2 linked regions of the Acidicapsa ligni genome follow. The protein of the gene in region 2 interacts with the protein of the main gene of each other region in a pairwise test. Links are inferred from orthologs where the notes say so. Each region holds a gene or a part of one and is shown on either strand. Other genes may lie near its edges. The genes, in order: leuS and ligA.

Evidence for each region.
Region 1: the proteins of ligA (region 2) and leuS interact in binary tests that used the Escherichia coli proteins (3 or more experiments, as listed by UniProt). The link is inferred for Acidicapsa ligni from one-to-one orthologs.

Annotation. Positions count from the first base shown.
Region 1 is NZ_JAGSYG010000006.1:225,974-234,129, reverse strand. The notes cover bases 158-3,288. They hold leuS (leucine--tRNA ligase), read left to right. Parts: upstream 158-503; coding sequence 504-3,074; downstream 3,075-3,288. Other genes in these bases: OHL19_RS19300 (hypothetical protein), read left to right, coding at 3,191-3,288. Also shown: OHL19_RS19310 (hypothetical protein), read right to left, coding at 1-77; more of OHL19_RS19300, read left to right, coding at 3,289-4,150; OHL19_RS19295 (acyltransferase family protein), read right to left, coding at 4,170-5,324; guaA (glutamine-hydrolyzing GMP synthase), read left to right, coding at 5,535-7,085; OHL19_RS19285 (glycosyltransferase family 4 protein), read left to right, coding at 7,105-8,156.
Region 2 is NZ_JAGSYG010000001.1:491,837-499,800, forward strand. Bases 1,646-4,584 are described here. They hold ligA (NAD-dependent DNA ligase LigA), read right to left. Parts: upstream 4,188-4,584; coding sequence 2,103-4,187; downstream 1,646-2,102. Other genes in these bases: OHL19_RS01925 (hypothetical protein), read right to left, coding at 1,646-1,847; OHL19_RS01935 (TM2 domain-containing protein), read left to right, coding at 4,554-4,584. In the rest of the region: OHL19_RS01915 (hypothetical protein), read right to left, coding at 1-106; OHL19_RS01920 (carotenoid biosynthesis protein), read left to right, coding at 215-1,027; more of OHL19_RS01925, read right to left, coding at 1,614-1,645; more of OHL19_RS01935, read left to right, coding at 4,585-5,021; OHL19_RS01940 (AraC family transcriptional regulator), read right to left, coding at 5,053-5,979; OHL19_RS01945 (NAD(P)-dependent alcohol dehydrogenase), read left to right, coding at 6,142-7,194; OHL19_RS01950 (TIGR03435 family protein), read left to right, coding at 7,401-7,964. UniProt on the Escherichia coli protein: DNA ligase that catalyzes the formation of phosphodiester linkages between 5'-phosphoryl and 3'-hydroxyl groups in double-stranded DNA using NAD as a coenzyme and as the energy source for the reaction.

The sequences.
Region 1 (8,156 bases), on a different replicon or contig from region 2:
CCAAGGGGATGCGGCAAGTCGCGTACCTGGCTGGTCGTGCGGCGCATCATCCAATGAATCACGGAACTGCTCATCATAGGTGAGCCTTGCAAGAAGGGTTTATCGGTTGAGTTTGAGTTTTATTTCAGAGCGGCGTGTGACTGCCAGGTCATGCACTTCGGCTGGTTTTCTGTGCTGAATTCAATCTGCGATTTGTGATCGTGGGTTTTCCAATACAACTGTTGAGATTGGTTGATGTTGTCTTGTGTCGTTTTTGAGTTCAGCGCAGAGATTTGGTTTTGGGTTAGTGATTGTCCTTGGGTGGGAAACGGGAGAAGCAGATTCCCTTCGGGAATGACAGCCAGAGCTGCAAGGGCAACTGCAAAAGCTAATCAACGGCTGAGGCAAGGGCGGGAACAAAGTTCGGAATTGCTGTGCTGTTTTGTGGACTGATCCAGTGCCGGAAAGTGCCGGAAATTCTTTCAAATTGGCTCATCTTCTCCGCCCGTTTAAACTAGAGACTTATGGCGGAAGAAAAAGAGATTCGTTACACCCCGGCGACGATCGAGCCTCGCTGGCAGGATATTTGGGCGGCCAATCCGGCGCTCTATTCAGCGGAACCGGCAGGTACGCCCAAGCCTAAGTACTACGTGCTCGAAATGTTGCCCTATCCTAGTGGCCAGTTGCACATGGGCCATGTGCGCAACTATTCGATTGGCGACGCCCTTGCCCGCTACATGTGGATGCAGGGTTACAACGTGCTGCACCCGATGGGCTGGGACGCATTCGGACTGCCGGCGGAAAATGCTGCGCTGAAAAATAACACTCCTCCGCGCCAGTGGACGCTGCAGAATATCGCCGCCATGAAGCGCCAGATGCAGCGCCTCGGATTGGCCTACGACTGGGCCAACGAAGTTACGACCTGCCTGCCTGACTACTACCGCTGGAACCAGTGGTTCTTCCTACGCATGTATGAGAAGGGGCTTGTCTACCGCAAGCAGAGCAAGGTGAACTGGTGTTCGCTCTGCGCGACGGTGCTTGCGAATGAGCAGGTCGTGAACGGCTGCTGCTGGCGCCATGAGGACAACATCGTCCAGCAGCGCAACCTTGAGCAGTGGTTCTATCGCATCACGGCTTATGCGCAGGAACTGCTCGAAGGTCTCGACCAACTCGACGGCTGGCCTGAAAAAGTTCGCACCATGCAGCGCAACTGGATTGGCCGCAGCGAAGGCACGGAAGTCGACTTCACACTAGAAGGCGGCACTCACGAGCCCGGCGCAGCCGCAGAGAAAATCCGCGTCTTCACTACGCGCGTTGACACGATCTTTGGCGCCACGAGTGTACAGCTTGCGCCTGAGCATCCGCTGGTCGCGAGCCTCACTGCAACCAATGGAATGTTGCTGCATGAAGTCAATGCGCTCATCGATCAGCAGAAGAAGGCCCGCGAGTCGGGCGATCTTGGAGCGATTGAGAAGCACGGCGTCTTTACCGGGTATTACGCACTTAATCCCTATAACCAGGAGCGGGTGCCGATCTGGGTCGCTAACTACATCCTCATGGATTACGGCACCGGCGCGATCATGAGCGTGCCAGCGCACGACGAACGCGATTTTGAATTTGCGACCAAGTACGGCTTGGAGATTCGCCCGGTTATTCGACCGGTCGCGAATCCTGAATCAGCCGATGCCGAAGAGGCAGTGCTGCCTTTCGTCTCAGAAGATGGAGTGCTGATCAACTCAGGTGAGTTCGACGACTACACGTGCGAAGAGGCACAGATAGCCTTGCAGCAGATTGCAGTCAGAGGAGGCTTTGGCGAGCCTACCGTCACCTTCCGGCTCAAGGACTGGGGCGTAAGCCGCCAGCGTTATTGGGGTACGCCTATCCCGATGATCAACTGCCCTGTCGATGGGCTGGTTCCTGTTCCGGACGATCAGTTGCCGGTATTGTTGCCGGAGCAGATCGAGATCACGCAGGAAGGCGGATCGCCGCTCAGCCGCGTGCCCAGCTTTCTCAACACGACGTGCCCGAAATGTGGAGGTCCTGCAACGCGTGAGACCGATACGATGGACACGTTTGTCGATTCAAGCTGGTATTTTTACCGCTATACCGATCCGCAGAATAGCGAAGCGCCATACGATCCGGCGAAGGCGCAGTACTGGTTCCCGATTGATCAGTACATCGGCGGCGTCGAACACGCCATTCTGCATCTGATCTACTCGCGCTTCTTCACAAAGGTGATGCGCGATCTTGGCCTTATTACCAACGACGAACCGGCGCGCCGACTGTTTACGCAGGGCATGGTAATCAAAGACGGCGCGAAGATGTCAAAGTCCAAGGGCAACGTGGTTTCGCCGGACGATATGGTGGCGCGCTACGGAGCCGATGCGACGCGCATGTATGCGCTTTTTGCTGCTCCACCGGATCGCGATCTGGACTGGCAGGAAGATGGTGTTGCGGGCATAAGCCGCTTCCTGGGCCGCGTCTTTCGCTTTGTGAATCGCTTTGCGCCGGTTGCGATCAGCGTGCATAAAGGCGAAGTCGGCACAGCTTTTAATTCTACGGATGCAACTGCTGCAGAAGTCTCAACCGGGGCTTCGCTCGCGTTGCTTCGCAAGCTGCACCAGACCATTGCCAAGATCACGCAGGACTTCGCTGGCCGCTGGCATTTCAACACTTCCATTGCAGCGATTATGGAACTGGTGAATGAATACTATGCGGCTGAGGCGCAGATCGTCTCCGGCGAAGTGCCGCCTGCGGTTGTGGCGGAGCTGTTGCGTTCGCTTGTCCTGCTGCTCGCTCCGTTCGCTCCGTTCCTCACGGCTGAACTCTGGTCGGAACTGGGCGAGACCAGCGAAGTTCTGCGCGAGCCCTGGCCGGTTTCCAATGCCGATCTCGCCCGGGAGGATGAAATCGAGGTCCCTGTTCAAGTAAATGGCAAGCTGCGCGCGCTGGTGCGTCTGCCTGCGGGAGCAGATAAGGCTATGCTTGAAGCCTCGGCCCTGTCTGATGAAAAAGTGGTGGAGTGGCTTGCGGGCAAGACTCCGGTGAAGATCATCGTGGTGCCGGGAAAGCTGGTCAATCTGGTTGTTAAGTAGTGTCGTGAAGTAGGTATTGTCGTGCGGATACTGGGGCGGTCGGCGTTTCAGTATCCGCATGCGAGGAATTGGGGCGCAGAGGCTCCGAATCACCGTTTCAGGAATTTCGGGGCAAGATGAATTCTCTCTCCGCATCCGGCCATCGCGGCGACATTCCTTCGCAGTCAGATATGCGGAAGCTGCGCGCGACTCAGAACATTGTGAGCTTCATGGGCTTTGCGTGGAGCCATCCATCCCTGGTCGCCATCGAGGTGGGCTGGCGCTGGCTCTTTGGGATACCGTTTCTCTATATTCTTCGGATTCAGGCGCAGCAAATCCTCATCAAAATTCCCCCGGAAAGCGCAGGGCTCGATCGTCTTGACGGCCAGAATCCCTGGCGTTCTTCGGTGATTCTCGCCAACGCTGCGTCGCTTTATCTGCCCGAGGTGATTGCGGTTCTGCACTGGCTGGTGCCGGTGGCGATTCTTGTGTGGGCAATGGTTTCCGGGTTGGGCCGTTCGCTGGTATTGCATCGCATGAACGGGCTGAATGGCGGGGCAAAAAGCACGTTCTCTCGGCATCTCCCGGGCATCATCCTGGCGCAGGGATTGTGGCTGGTCGCGGAGCTTGGTTTCTTCTATCTCTGGTTTCGCGGAGTTTCCTGGGCCGCCGCTACGCATCTGACGACGACCGTCAATCCCGATCTGCTCGGATATCTTTGCTGGGTCATTGTCATTTCGCTGGGCTTGTTTACTGCTTGGGCTTTTACCAGTTGGATCGTGGGCATCGTTCCGGTGTTGTTGGTCGAGGAAAATTGTTCACTTGTGGCCGCGATTGGTCGCAGCTTCCGTCTCGGCAAGTCGCTCTCAAGCAAGCTGGCCGAGGTCAACCTGGTGATGAGCATCGTACGGATCGCGCTGATTATCCTGGCGATGGTCTTTTGCGCCGCGCCGCTGCCATTTAGCGATCAGTTCGGGCAAGGCACGATGAACAATCTCTACGTTGTGATTGGAATCCTGTACCTGATCGCCAACGATCTTTTCCAGATTGTCCGCCTTAAGTCCTATCAGAGCCTTCGCCAGCATTATCGCGGGTAAAGGCTCTGACAGGAACTTCCTAGGTGCGGACGATATCTGCTTTGCCTGTTCCTTTGAATTTGCGCGCGAGCTTTTGCGGCCATTCGGGATCCATGCAGGGGCGCTCAATCAGGACGAAGAAGATCGTTCCTATCGCAAGCGTTGCTGCAAAGCTCAAGGCAAAAATTGCAGGTGTTCCTATCCAGATAGGCAAACGTGCCATGTGCATGTGCCCCAGCAGTATTGCAACTCCAGTAAGCACCAGCGTATGCGTGAGATAGAGGCTGTAGCACATGCCGCCGATGATGCTGACGGCTGGGAAGGCGAAGAAAGCGCGTACCGCCCATCCGTGAAAGCCCGCCAGATACAACAGGATTGTCGCGAAGGGCAGAACCAGCATATAGATCTGATAATTTGTCCCGAAGAGAATCCAGCCCAGCGCGACGAGGCCGAGCAGATCCCAGCAAACACGGGGCAGTTTGGGATGACTCTGCGAGAGATAAATTTCACACAAGAGAAAACCGGCCAGAAAGAATTGCGAAAACGCCAGTAACGTCAGTGCAACACGGCTCTCCGGATTAATCCAGGCGTGCGATCCATAGTCTGCTGCGAGTATTGCGACTACAAGAATCAGTCTTCGCAGGATCGCAGGCCGCACATAGAAAACCGCAGCCAGGAGTGGCGCCAGGATGTAGAACTGCACCTCAATCTCCAACGACCACGCAGGCGGGTTGATCGTGGAGTATTGGTTGTAAACCAGGCTATGCACATAGAAGAGCGAGGCCAGCAGATGTACGGCTACGGCTCCAACGGCGGCATGTTTATAGAAAGCCACCATCGGAAAGCGCACCAGCATCGCCAGCACATAGGGCGGCTCCAGACGGGTCAGCCTGCGCTTGAAATAGCTGCTCAATTTGACCGGCTTGGCGTCGAGTAAATTATGGCGCGCAAAGGGAAGCGCGAGGATAAATCCGCTGATTGTGAAGAAAAGGCAGACGCCGATCTTGCCATGTTCTACCGCGCGATGAAAGAGCGTTGGGAAGAGGCCGGTACCGATTGGCGGGTTAATCTGCACAAATACATGCGAAGCAATCACCATAAAAATAGCAAGGAACCGGAACCCATCCACCTCGGGAATGAACCGGTTACTGGTGATGATGCGGCGGAGGCGGAAATGGGAAAGCCAGGCAAACATTGGTCAGGGATCTCGCTTTACTGTTGGGGGAACAACGTCACCAGATCGAAACCAGCTTTTCTTCAAGCGGGTCTGGGTTGCTTTATGCGTCCAGGCAACCAGTTGATATCAGAATAACGCACAGTCGTGTATTCCCTGCGAATGAGTTGCCGGGCGCTCGAACTGCCAAAACCGCTTGCCACCCCTACCGTCGTCCTGCCAAACTATGGAGTGGACACCCAAAGCATAGTCATCCTGGATTTCGGCTCGCAGTACACGCAACTCATCGCGCGCCGCATTCGTGAACAGAACGTCTTCTCAGCCGTTCTTCCCTGTACGGCCTCGATTGCGGAGATTCTGGCATATTCGCCGATCGGCATTATTCTTTCCGGCGGACCATCGTCGGTGTATGACGCTGACGCTCCCAATGCCGATCCCGCCATCCTGCAGCTTGGCCTTCCCACGCTCGGTATCTGCTACGGATTGCAGTTCATCGCCTACCATCTTGGCGGCAAGGTCGTTCCGGCGAGCAAGCGCGAATACGGTCACGCCGAGGTCACGATCGAAGACCCGAAGTCGCCGCTTTTTGCCGATCTGCCCCCGACGATTCAGGTCTGGATGAGCCACGGCGACGAGGCCCTCGAACTTCCAGCGGGCTTTCACCGGACTGCTGTCACCTCGAATGCACTGGCAGGTATTGCCAATGAATCCGCGAAGATATGGGCCGTGCAGTTTCATCCCGAGGTGCATCATACCCCGCTTGGGCCGCAGCTTATCCGCAACTTTGTCTTCAACCTCTGTGGAGCCAAGGGCGACTGGACACCCTCGCACTTTATCGAGTCCACCGTGGCCGCGATTCGCGAGAAGGTTGGCAAAGGCCACGTTCTCTGCGCGCTGTCGGGTGGCGTGGATTCGTCCGTGGCTGCGGTCCTGGTGCATCGCGCTATTGGCGATCAGTTGACGTGTGTCTTTGTGAACAATGGAGTTCTGCGTAAGAACGAGTTCACGCAGGTCACACAAAATCTGCGCGGCAAGCTCGGCCTGAATCTTGTGCCTGTCGATTCGAGCGAGCGCTTTCTGGCCAAACTGGCCGGTGTGACGGATCCAGAGACCAAGCGCAAGATCATCGGTCGCGAATTTATCGCTGTCTTTGACGATGAGGCTGCTCGCATCGCGGAGCAATCGGGCGGGGTCGATTGGCTTGTTCAAGGCACGCTTTATCCCGATGTGATCGAGTCATCCAGCGTGCGTGGCCCATCGCAGACGATCAAGAGTCATCACAACGTCGGCGGTCTGCCTGAAACGATGAAGATGAAACTGATTGAGCCTCTGCGCGATCTTTTCAAGGATGAGGTCCGACGCATTGGCCGCGATCTCGGCATGCCGGAAGATATCCTCGGTCGCCAGCCGTTCCCCGGCCCAGGCCTCGCTGTTCGCATCCTTGGAGAAGTTACTGCCGAGCGTGTTGCCATTCTTCAGGAAGCGGATGAAGTCGTCGTCAGCGAGATCAAGGCGGCTGGACTTTACACGAAAATCTGGCAGAGCTTTGCCGTGCTGCTACCGGTGCAGAGCGTCGGCGTGATGGGCGATCAACGCACGTATGCCAATACCTGCGCGGTTCGAGCCGTACATTCTGAAGATGGCATGACAGCGGACTGGGTGCCGTTGCCTTACGAAGTGCTCAAGCGCATATCCAGCCGCATCGTGAATGAAGTGCGTGGCATCAATCGCGTCGTCTATGACATCACGTCCAAGCCACCCGGCACAATTGAGTGGGAGTAACGCAGTGGCCCCGGAGAGCATGAGCCCTCAATCTTCAGCAAAGGTTATCGTCAGTCATCCAACGGGCAACGCGAATGTATCTGCCGTAGTAAGTGCGTTGCACGAGGCAGAGTTACTCGAAGCGTTTTATACCTGTATCCTGTGGCGTCCGGAAAGTACGCTGGCCAAGCTTGTTCCGGGCAGCGTGCGCGCCATGTTGCAGCGCCGCACTCGCGTTCAGTTGCCGCCCGAGTTAGTGCACACACGTCCCTTCCGCGAGTTAGTGCGCAACTTTCTCATACGGGCAGGGAAGCGGCATTTCGTTACGCCTGAGACAAGTTATTTCTCCATCGATAACGTTTATGCGGACATAGATCGCTTCGTCGCTCGCAGCTTGCCTGGATATAAGGGGCTGCGAGGCGTTTACGCTTATGAAGACGGAGCGCTGCATCAGTTTCGCAAGGCGCGCCAGCTTGGCGTTCATTGCATCTATGACCTGCCTATCGGTTACTGGCGAGCCAATCGTGAAATCGCCATTGAAGAAGCGGAACTGCAACCGGCATGGAAGGGCACTCTGAATGCTCTCGCCGACAGCCCAGCGAAATTGGCTCGCAAGGATGAAGAGATAGCACTGGCAGATACGATTGTGGTCGCCAGTAGTTATACCCGCAGCACGTTGAAGTTATATCCACGAGAAATCAAGAAAATAGTAGTTATTCCCTATGGAACGCCGCGGCCTATTGCAGCGAGCCGCGAAGTTACGAGCAAAGAAAAGCCGTTGCGCGTTCTGTATGTCGGCTCCCTTGCGCAGCGTAAGGGCATCTCTTATCTTTTTGAAGCTATCGATAAGTTAGGCAGCGCGGTAACTCTCACCGTGGTAGGCCGTAAAGTCGGCAGCTCAGAGGCTCTTGATAAAGCCTGCAACACGCATCGCTGGATTCCATCTCTGCCTCATTCGGAGATTCTCTCCGAGATGCGCCAGCATGATGTTTTTGTCTTTCCATCCCTGTTTGAAGGCTTCGGCCTGGTGATTGGCGAAGCGCTTTCGCAGGGACTGCCGGTGATCACGACTCCCAACACCGGAGGCCCGGA
Region 2 (7,964 bases):
CGAGGATGAGCTTGTAGTTGTTGGGGAAGGCGGTCAGGGGATCCTGGGCGTGGGCGAAGGCTGGGGATAAGACGGCGAACAGGAGGGCGCATAGTAGCTGCTTCATGCGGTCAGGGTACGGGGTTTGGGGGCGGTTGTCGAGGGGTGCGGGTTGAGGGCGCGAGATTTTGATCTGCTATTTTGGAAGCAGTTTTTCTGCGACATGGAGAGTGACTTGAAGCGACTGATTACGGCGCTGGCGTGGGTGTTGTTTGCCGGGGTGATGTATCTCATCCTGACGGAGGCGGTTGGGCCGTGGTTGAGGCTGCCGGGGCTTGGGAATGTTGGATTCACAGTGGTGTTTGTTTTATTTGCTCTGGTGCATTGCGTGGCGCTTGAGGGCGGGCGGCGGACGGCGGTGTTTTTTGGTGTGTCCGCAGTGGTCTCTTATTGCATGGAAGAGTTTGGGGTGCGGTCGGGAGTTATCTATGGGAGTTATCACTACGGGGAGTCACTCGGAGCTAAGTTAGGGGATGTGCCGGTGTTGATTCCGCTGGCGTGGTTCATGATGATTTATCCATCGTGGATGGTGGGGCGGGCTTTGTTGAGGGGCATCGATACGCGCACGGTTACTGGAATTACTGCGCTGGCGGCTGTGTCCGCGTTTGTGATGACGGGCTGGGATATGGTTATGGATCCGGGGATGGCTAAGGATGGTAACTGGGTTTGGGAAAAGGGCGGGGCTTACTTTGGGGTTCCGCGACATAACTACCTGGGATGGCTGGCTACTACTTTTATTGTTTACCTGATTGCCGGATGGCTTTGGCGTGGAGTTAGCGACGCGCGTGTGAATACGCGGTTGTTTGAGGCGCTGCCGGTGATGGTTTATGGGTTCTTTGCGGTGCGGTATGTGGCTGAGAATCAGATTCCGGCGTTGCAGTTGGTGGCTTTGTTTTCTATGGGGGTTCCTGCGCTGGTGGCTGGGGTGCGGGTTTGGTTGGGGGATGAGGGGTTGAAGAATCTCGGGGCCGAAAGGCCCCACGCGTAAAGTTTTTGGAGTTGCTTGATGCGAGGGCTGAAGCCCTCGCCTATCCAGCTATCCAAGGCGCTGGTCGATAAGCGTAAATCGCGAAAGAAGCAGATCTTCGCTTCGCTCAGGATGACAAGACTAGTGCAGGAGGGGGTATGGTCGCTGTTTCATGCGGTCAGGGTTTTGGGGCGGATGTCGAGGGGTGCGGTAGATTCTCTGCGGGGCGGATGGATAGAAAAGGCAACGGTGGAGGCAAGGGCAAAGGAAGAAGCAGATTCCCTTCGGGAATGACAGACAGAACTGCAACAGCAACAGCAAAGGCAAAGGCAAGGGCAAGGGCAACTGCAAAGGCAAAGGCAATAACTTTGCCCAGGGTTGACGGCGGAATTTCTGGAGTTATTGGGATTGTCTCTATGTGTTGTAAGTTAATTTTGGTTTTGGTTACTCCCACCCTGGCTACTGGTTATCTTTGCGGTCAGGGTGGGTGTCGCATGTTATGCGGCTAGATTAGGGGATGTTTGTTTACGCCAGACTCTAACTACGTCCAGAATGCCTGCCTGAGAGAATTTAGTAATACTGGTGAGCTGCTCTCCAGCTTTGGCATTCATCGGACGAAAATCGTCGCTTCACGAGCGCCTGGGCGGATTCGCAGGAAGACACCGTGTTGCCGTCGCGGGGTTGGATTTGGCGGTGTTGCGGCCATTCTCAACTCTCCGTTGGGCTTGATATGCGGTACAGCGTAGACGGTGCAGTTCCCGTCTTTGAGTAACTCGCGGATAATATCTTTCACTAAGTCAGACTGATTGGCGTCGAATTCAATACCGTGCACATTAGGCATTGAAGTGCCTCCTTTCCAGCACAATTTGATGGTACTCGTTAATAACTAAATAAGTTGTAATGGGCGGTTGGATGGCAGGCTGACGGGTAAGGGCATTTGTGAGGGCTAACAGCAGATTCCCTTCGGGAATGACAGACAGAAAGGCAAGGGCAACGGCAAATGCTACTGCAAAAGCTAACAGCAGATTCCCTTCGGGAATGACAGCCAGAAAGGCAACAACAAAGGCAGCTGCAACTGCAACTGCAAGGGCAACTGCTAGGACAGATGGGCTGGTGGTTTCTGGGTTAGTAGTTCGAGGAGTTTGGGCTCGTCGATTATTTCTATTTTTAGTTCCTGGGCTTTGGTTAGTTTGCTGCCGGCTTCTTCGCCTGCTACTACGTAGTTGGTTTTTTTGCTGACGCTGCCGCTTACTTTGCCTCCGGCGGACTCTATCTTTTCTTTGGCTTCTTCGCGGCTCAAGGTTGGGAAGGTGCCGGTGAGGACGAAGGTTAAGCCTTCCAGTTGCGTGGTGCGTTGTTTCTTTTCGGCGGTTAGTTTCAGTCCCAGTTCGGCGAGGCGGGTGACGAGGGCGCGGTTGGGCTCGTTCTGGAAAAAGTCGTGGACACTGGCGGCTACTTTTGGGCCAACTTCCTGAACTTTTTCGAGGTCTTCCTGGGAGGCATTTTCTACTGCCTGGACGGTGCCGAATTCTGCGGCCAGGAGTTCGGCTGTGCGTTCGCCGACGAAAGGGATGCCGAGGCCCATGAGGACCCGGGCGAGGCCTGCGTCTTTGGATTTCTCAATCTGGGTGAGAAGAGATTCGGCGGATTTTTTGCCTACGCGCTCTAGAGTCAGCAGTTGCTCTTCGGTGAGGGTGTAGAGGTCGGCGATGGATTTGACCAGTCCTGAATTTAAAAGCTGGACTACGAGTGCTTCGCCGAGACCCTCGATGTTCATGACTCCGCGATGGGAGAAATAGAGGAGCGACTGGACTAGGCGTGCGGGGCAGTCGATGTTGATGCAATAGGTGTCGACTTCGCCTTCGGTGTGTTCGGCGAGGGTGCCGCAGACGGGGCAGTGGTCCGGCATTTGGAAGGGTTCGGCGGCTTCGGGAATGCCTGCGTCGGTTTCCGGCCGGGGGACGACTTCGGCGATTTTGGGGATGACGTCGCCGCCGCGTTCTACTTTGACCCAGGAGCCGGTGCGGACGCCGAGGCGGGCTACTTCGTCGGCGTTGAAGAGGCCGGCGCGGACTACGGTGGTGCCTCCGATGGAGACGGGCTTGAGAACGGCGAGCGGGGTGAGTTTGCCGGTGCGGCCTACGGTGACCTGGATTTCGAGGACCTGGGTGATTCCGGCGCGGGCGGTGTATTTGTAGGCGATGGCCCAGCGGGGTGCGCGGCCGGTGTAGCCGAGGCGGAGCTGGGTGGTCTGGGAATCGACTTTGATGACGACGCCGTCGATTTCGTAGCCGAGGGTTTCGCGCTCGGCTTCGGCTTTGTCGATGAAGGTCATGAGCTGTTCGGGGGTGGAGAAGGTGTCGCGATGAGGGTTGACGCGGAAGCCGAGGGCGGTAAGGGTTTCGAGGGTGGCGTGCTGGCCTGCGGGGTTGTATTCGCCGTTGAGGATAAGGAAGTAGGCGTAGAAGTCGAGGCGGCGCTGGGCGACGATGTTGGGGTCGAGGGTGCGGATGGTTCCGGCGGCGAAGTTGCGGGGGTTGGCGGCGGGGGCTAGTCCGGCTGCTTCGCGCTCGGCATTGGCTTTTTTGAAGGTGGCGAGGGGCATGACGATTTCGCCGCGGATTTCGATGGCGTGCTGGTCGTGTTGATCGATCAGGCCGGACTTTTTGAGTCTTGCGGCGGGAATGGTCAGGGGGATGCTTTTCATGGTGCGGACGTTGCTGGTGACGTCTTCGCCAATGGATCCATCGCCGCGGGTGAGGCCGCGAACTAGGCGGGCGTTGCCGTCGGTGCCGATTTCGTAGTGCAGGGCGAGGCTGAGGCCGTCGAGCTTCAGTTCGGCGATGTACTTTACCGGGAGATTGCCTGCGAGTTCATGGACGCGGCGGTCCCAGTCGGCTAGTTCTTCGGCGTTGTAGGCGTTGTCGAGGGAGAGCATGGGGCGGGAGTGCGGGACTTTCTGAAAACCTTCGGCGGGGCGGCCTCCGACGCGCTGGGTGGGCGAATCGGGGGAGAGTAGCTCGGGGTGGGCTGCTTCGAGGGCTTTCAGCTCGTTCATGAGCGCGTCGTATTGGGCGTCGGTGATTTCGGGGGCGTCCATGCCGTAGTAGAGGTATTCGTGGTGGCGGAGCTGGGTGGTTAGTTCGGCTACCTGGGTGAATGGGTCTTGATGCGCGCTCATGCTGGGGATTATAGCTAGTGGTGCTTTGCGTTGTTGCTGGGGGTGGTGGGACGGGTGATGGATAGGGCATGAGGTAACGGGGGAAGCAGATTCACTTTGGAATGACAGACAGAAGGGGAAGGGCAGGGCAAAAGGAAGGGGCAAGAACAACTGCAAGGGCAACGGAAGAAGCAGATTCCCTTCGGGAATGACAGACAGAACTGCAAGGGCAAGGACAACTGCAAGGGCAAGGACAACTGCAAAGGCAGGGGCAACTGCAAAGGCTCGGGCTAGAACAAGGGCATGGCTAGGCTGGGGTTTGCTTTGGGTTTTGGGGATTGAACTGTTGTGGGGTAATTGCGTATTGATTGGATAGGAGATGTTGCCATGAGTGCTTATTCGTATCCTGATTCATATCCCAGTCCTAGTCCGCAGCAGGTGTTTCAGATGCAGTTTGAGTCGGTGCGCCGGGATGAGGTTGTGGGCGTGTTGCTGGCGATATTCCTGGGGTGTTTTGGCATTCACCACTTTTATGTGGGCCGGGTGGGTCTGGGGATTCTTTATTGCTGCTTCTGCTGGACGGGGATTCCGGCGCTGCTGGGGCTGGTGGAGTGTTTCTTTATGCCGGGGCGGGTGCGTGCTTATAACGCGCAGCAGGCGGCGGGGATTGCGGCGGCGCTGGGGATCGCGATTCCCTTTCCGGGATGGGGTGGCTATGGGTATGCCGCGCAGCCGGTTTATGTTTCGGTGTCGGCTGCGGCAAATGGTGAGGCGGCGTTGGTGGCTTGCGGGAATTGCCGACAGGTGAATGCTGTGGGGTCGAGGTTTTGTGGGGGTTGCGGGGCGCGGTTGTAGGCCGCGGTTATTCGTTTCGAGGTTGTAGCTGCTAGCCGGCCTGGGTGCTGGGTTGGCTCAGGCTGAAGGCGTTGCGCAGGCGGTGGGTTTCGTCTACGGGCGAGAAGCCGAAGAGGCGTTTGAATTCCCGGCTGAACTGCGAGGGGCTCTCGTAGCCGACGCGCTCCGCAGCGATCGAGGCTCCGAGTGAGTCCTGAACCATGAGCATTCTGGCTTTGTGCAGGCGAACGGTTTTCAGGTATTGCAGAGGCGAGGTTGCGGTGAGGGCCTTGAAGTGATGGTGGAGCGCGGAGACGCTCATGCCGATTTCGCTGGCCAGGGCGGGGACATCCATTGGGCTGGCGTAGTCGGAGTGCATGCGGTGAAGGATGCGATGCATGTGTTTGCGGGGGCCATCCATCAGGAGGAGCGATTGCAATGCGCCGCCTTGCTTGCCCTGGAGAACGCGATAGTGAATCTCACGGATGACCTGCGGGCCGAGGACGTTGGCGTCTGCGGCCGATGTCATGCATTCGAGCAGGCGGATGGTGGCGTCGCTCAGGGCGGGATCGAGTTCGGTGGCGGAGACGCTGGTCTCGTCTAAGCCGACGAGTTTTGGGCGGTCTTTGGGGTCCAATTGCATGAGCAGATCGCTCAGGACTGCGAGCTCGATGCGGATGCCTACGCCGAGGAATGGGCCGTCTTCGGCTACTTCTGTTTCACATTCAAAAGGAAGCGGGACGGTCAGGGTGAGGTAGTTGCGCGCGTCGTAGGTGAAGTGCCGATCGTGCAGATAGCCGCGCTTGCGGCCCTGGGCGACGATGATGATGCTTGGCTCATACATGACGGGAAGGCGGGTAGAGCAGCCGGAGCGAAGGAGGCGGACGCCCTGGAGCGATGAGGGGCGCATGCCATCGAGGGTGGCGAGGTGGTTGAGGAGGGCAACCATCTTCTTCTGATTTTTATCCAGCTCATCCATAGTTTTATTCCAATATTAAGACTAGAGCAATGGGACCGACTTGTCTGTAGAAATGGAGGATTAGGCAAGGAATCGGCAGTTCTGGGTATTGAAGAAAAGTGCGTGGAGGCGTGTGATGATAGTTGTGACCTTAGATGGTCCAAAAGGAAGAGGATTTAAACGATGTCGACACCTACACGCTCTTTTGCGGCGCAGTCCGCTACTTCTTCGTTGGCTCCTTATACGCTGGAACGACGCACTCCTACGGAGCATGACGTTGCGATAGAAATCTTATTTTGCGGTGTTTGTCATTCGGACCTGCACCAGGTTCGGGATGAGTGGCACAACTCGGTTTATCCGGTGGTGCCGGGTCACGAGATTGTTGGCCGTGTGACGAAGGTTGGCAGTTCGGTAACGAAATTCAAGCAAGGCGATCTGGCGGCTGTTGGATGCATGGTGGACTCCTGCCGGAAATGCCCGAACTGTCTTGCGGGTCTGGAACAGTATTGCAATAGCTTCCCTGTACTTACATACAACGGGCCGGACAAGCATCTGGGCGGCATGACGTATGGCGGCTACTCGGAAGGGATTGTTGTGGATGAGGCGTATGTGCTGAAGGTTCCAGAGAATCTGAACCTTGCGGCTGTGGCTCCGCTGCTGTGCGCGGGGATTACGACGTACTCGCCGCTGCGGCACTGGAAGGTCGGTCCGGGGCAGAAGGTGGGAATCGTTGGCCTGGGTGGACTGGGGCATATGGGGCTGAAGTTTGCTCATGCACTCGGTGCGCATGTGGTGCTGTTCACTACTTCGCCAAACAAGGTGGAGGATGCGAAGCGGCTGGGCGCGGATGAGGTTGTGATTTCAAAGGATGCGGAGCAGATGCAGGCTCATGCGCAGAGCTTTGACTTTATTCTCGACGCGGTTTCGGCGGATCATGACCCTAATACATATCTCAATTTGCTGAAGACGGATGGGACGCTGGTACTTGTTGGCGCGCCGGAAAATCCGTTGCCGGTTGCGGCGTTTAGCTTGTTGCCGCAGCGCAGGGCGATTGCGGGATCGATGATTGGCGGTATTGCGGAGACGCAGGAGATGTTGGATTTCTGCGGTAAGCATGAGATTGTCAGCGATATCGAGATGATCGATATTCAGCAGGTGAACGATGCTTACACGCGGCTGCTGAAGAGCGATGTGAAGTATCGGTTTGTGATCGATATGGCTTCTTTGAAGAAGTAGTTAGATAAGGACGAAAGGCCGCTACTGGATTGGTTTCCGTTTATTCGGGGCTGATCTGGTGGCGGCTTTTTGTTTGTTGAGGACAGGGCTGTAAGCAGGCGATCGATTGCCGGGTATATCGACTTTACTTGTTGTTAATGAGCATTGTTGATTGGGGGCAGGTTCGATAGACTTTCTGAAAAAGCAGGCTCTAGGGAGAATGGTTCATGCGGCGACTGTTTCGCGGTGCTGGCTTGGTTATCCTGGCTTGTCTTTATGCGGGTTTATTGGCAGCTATGCCGGGTGCGTTCGCTCAGACGGCAGGGCCGCAGTCGCAGGCCTTTGATGTTGTTGCGATACGACAGATTGAGGCTACACGGTTCTTTCGCGAAGGAAACTCATCGACCACCATTACTACTGCGCATAAGTCGTGCGATTACTCAGGGGAGCATGTTAGCTGCCAGCTCTCGTTGCGTGAGTTGATCGAGGAAGCCTTTCAACTCAAGCGATATGAGATTGCGGGTCCGGACTGGCTTACGGAAGATCTGTTTGTCTTTCAGGCGACGATGCCTCTGAAGACCAGTAAAGATAATGCGCGTCTCATGTTGCAGGGTGCGTTGAGGGATCGATTTGGTTTGAGTTTTCACATGGAGCAGCGAGCTATCGCCAGTTATGCGATGATCCCTGCGAAAGGCGGGACGAAGCTGCAGCCGGCAGAGGATGCCGAGCATCGGAAGCTCTTGAGTATTGGAGGACGCGGCGGGGCAGTTCTAACTATGTCTCCGGGGCAG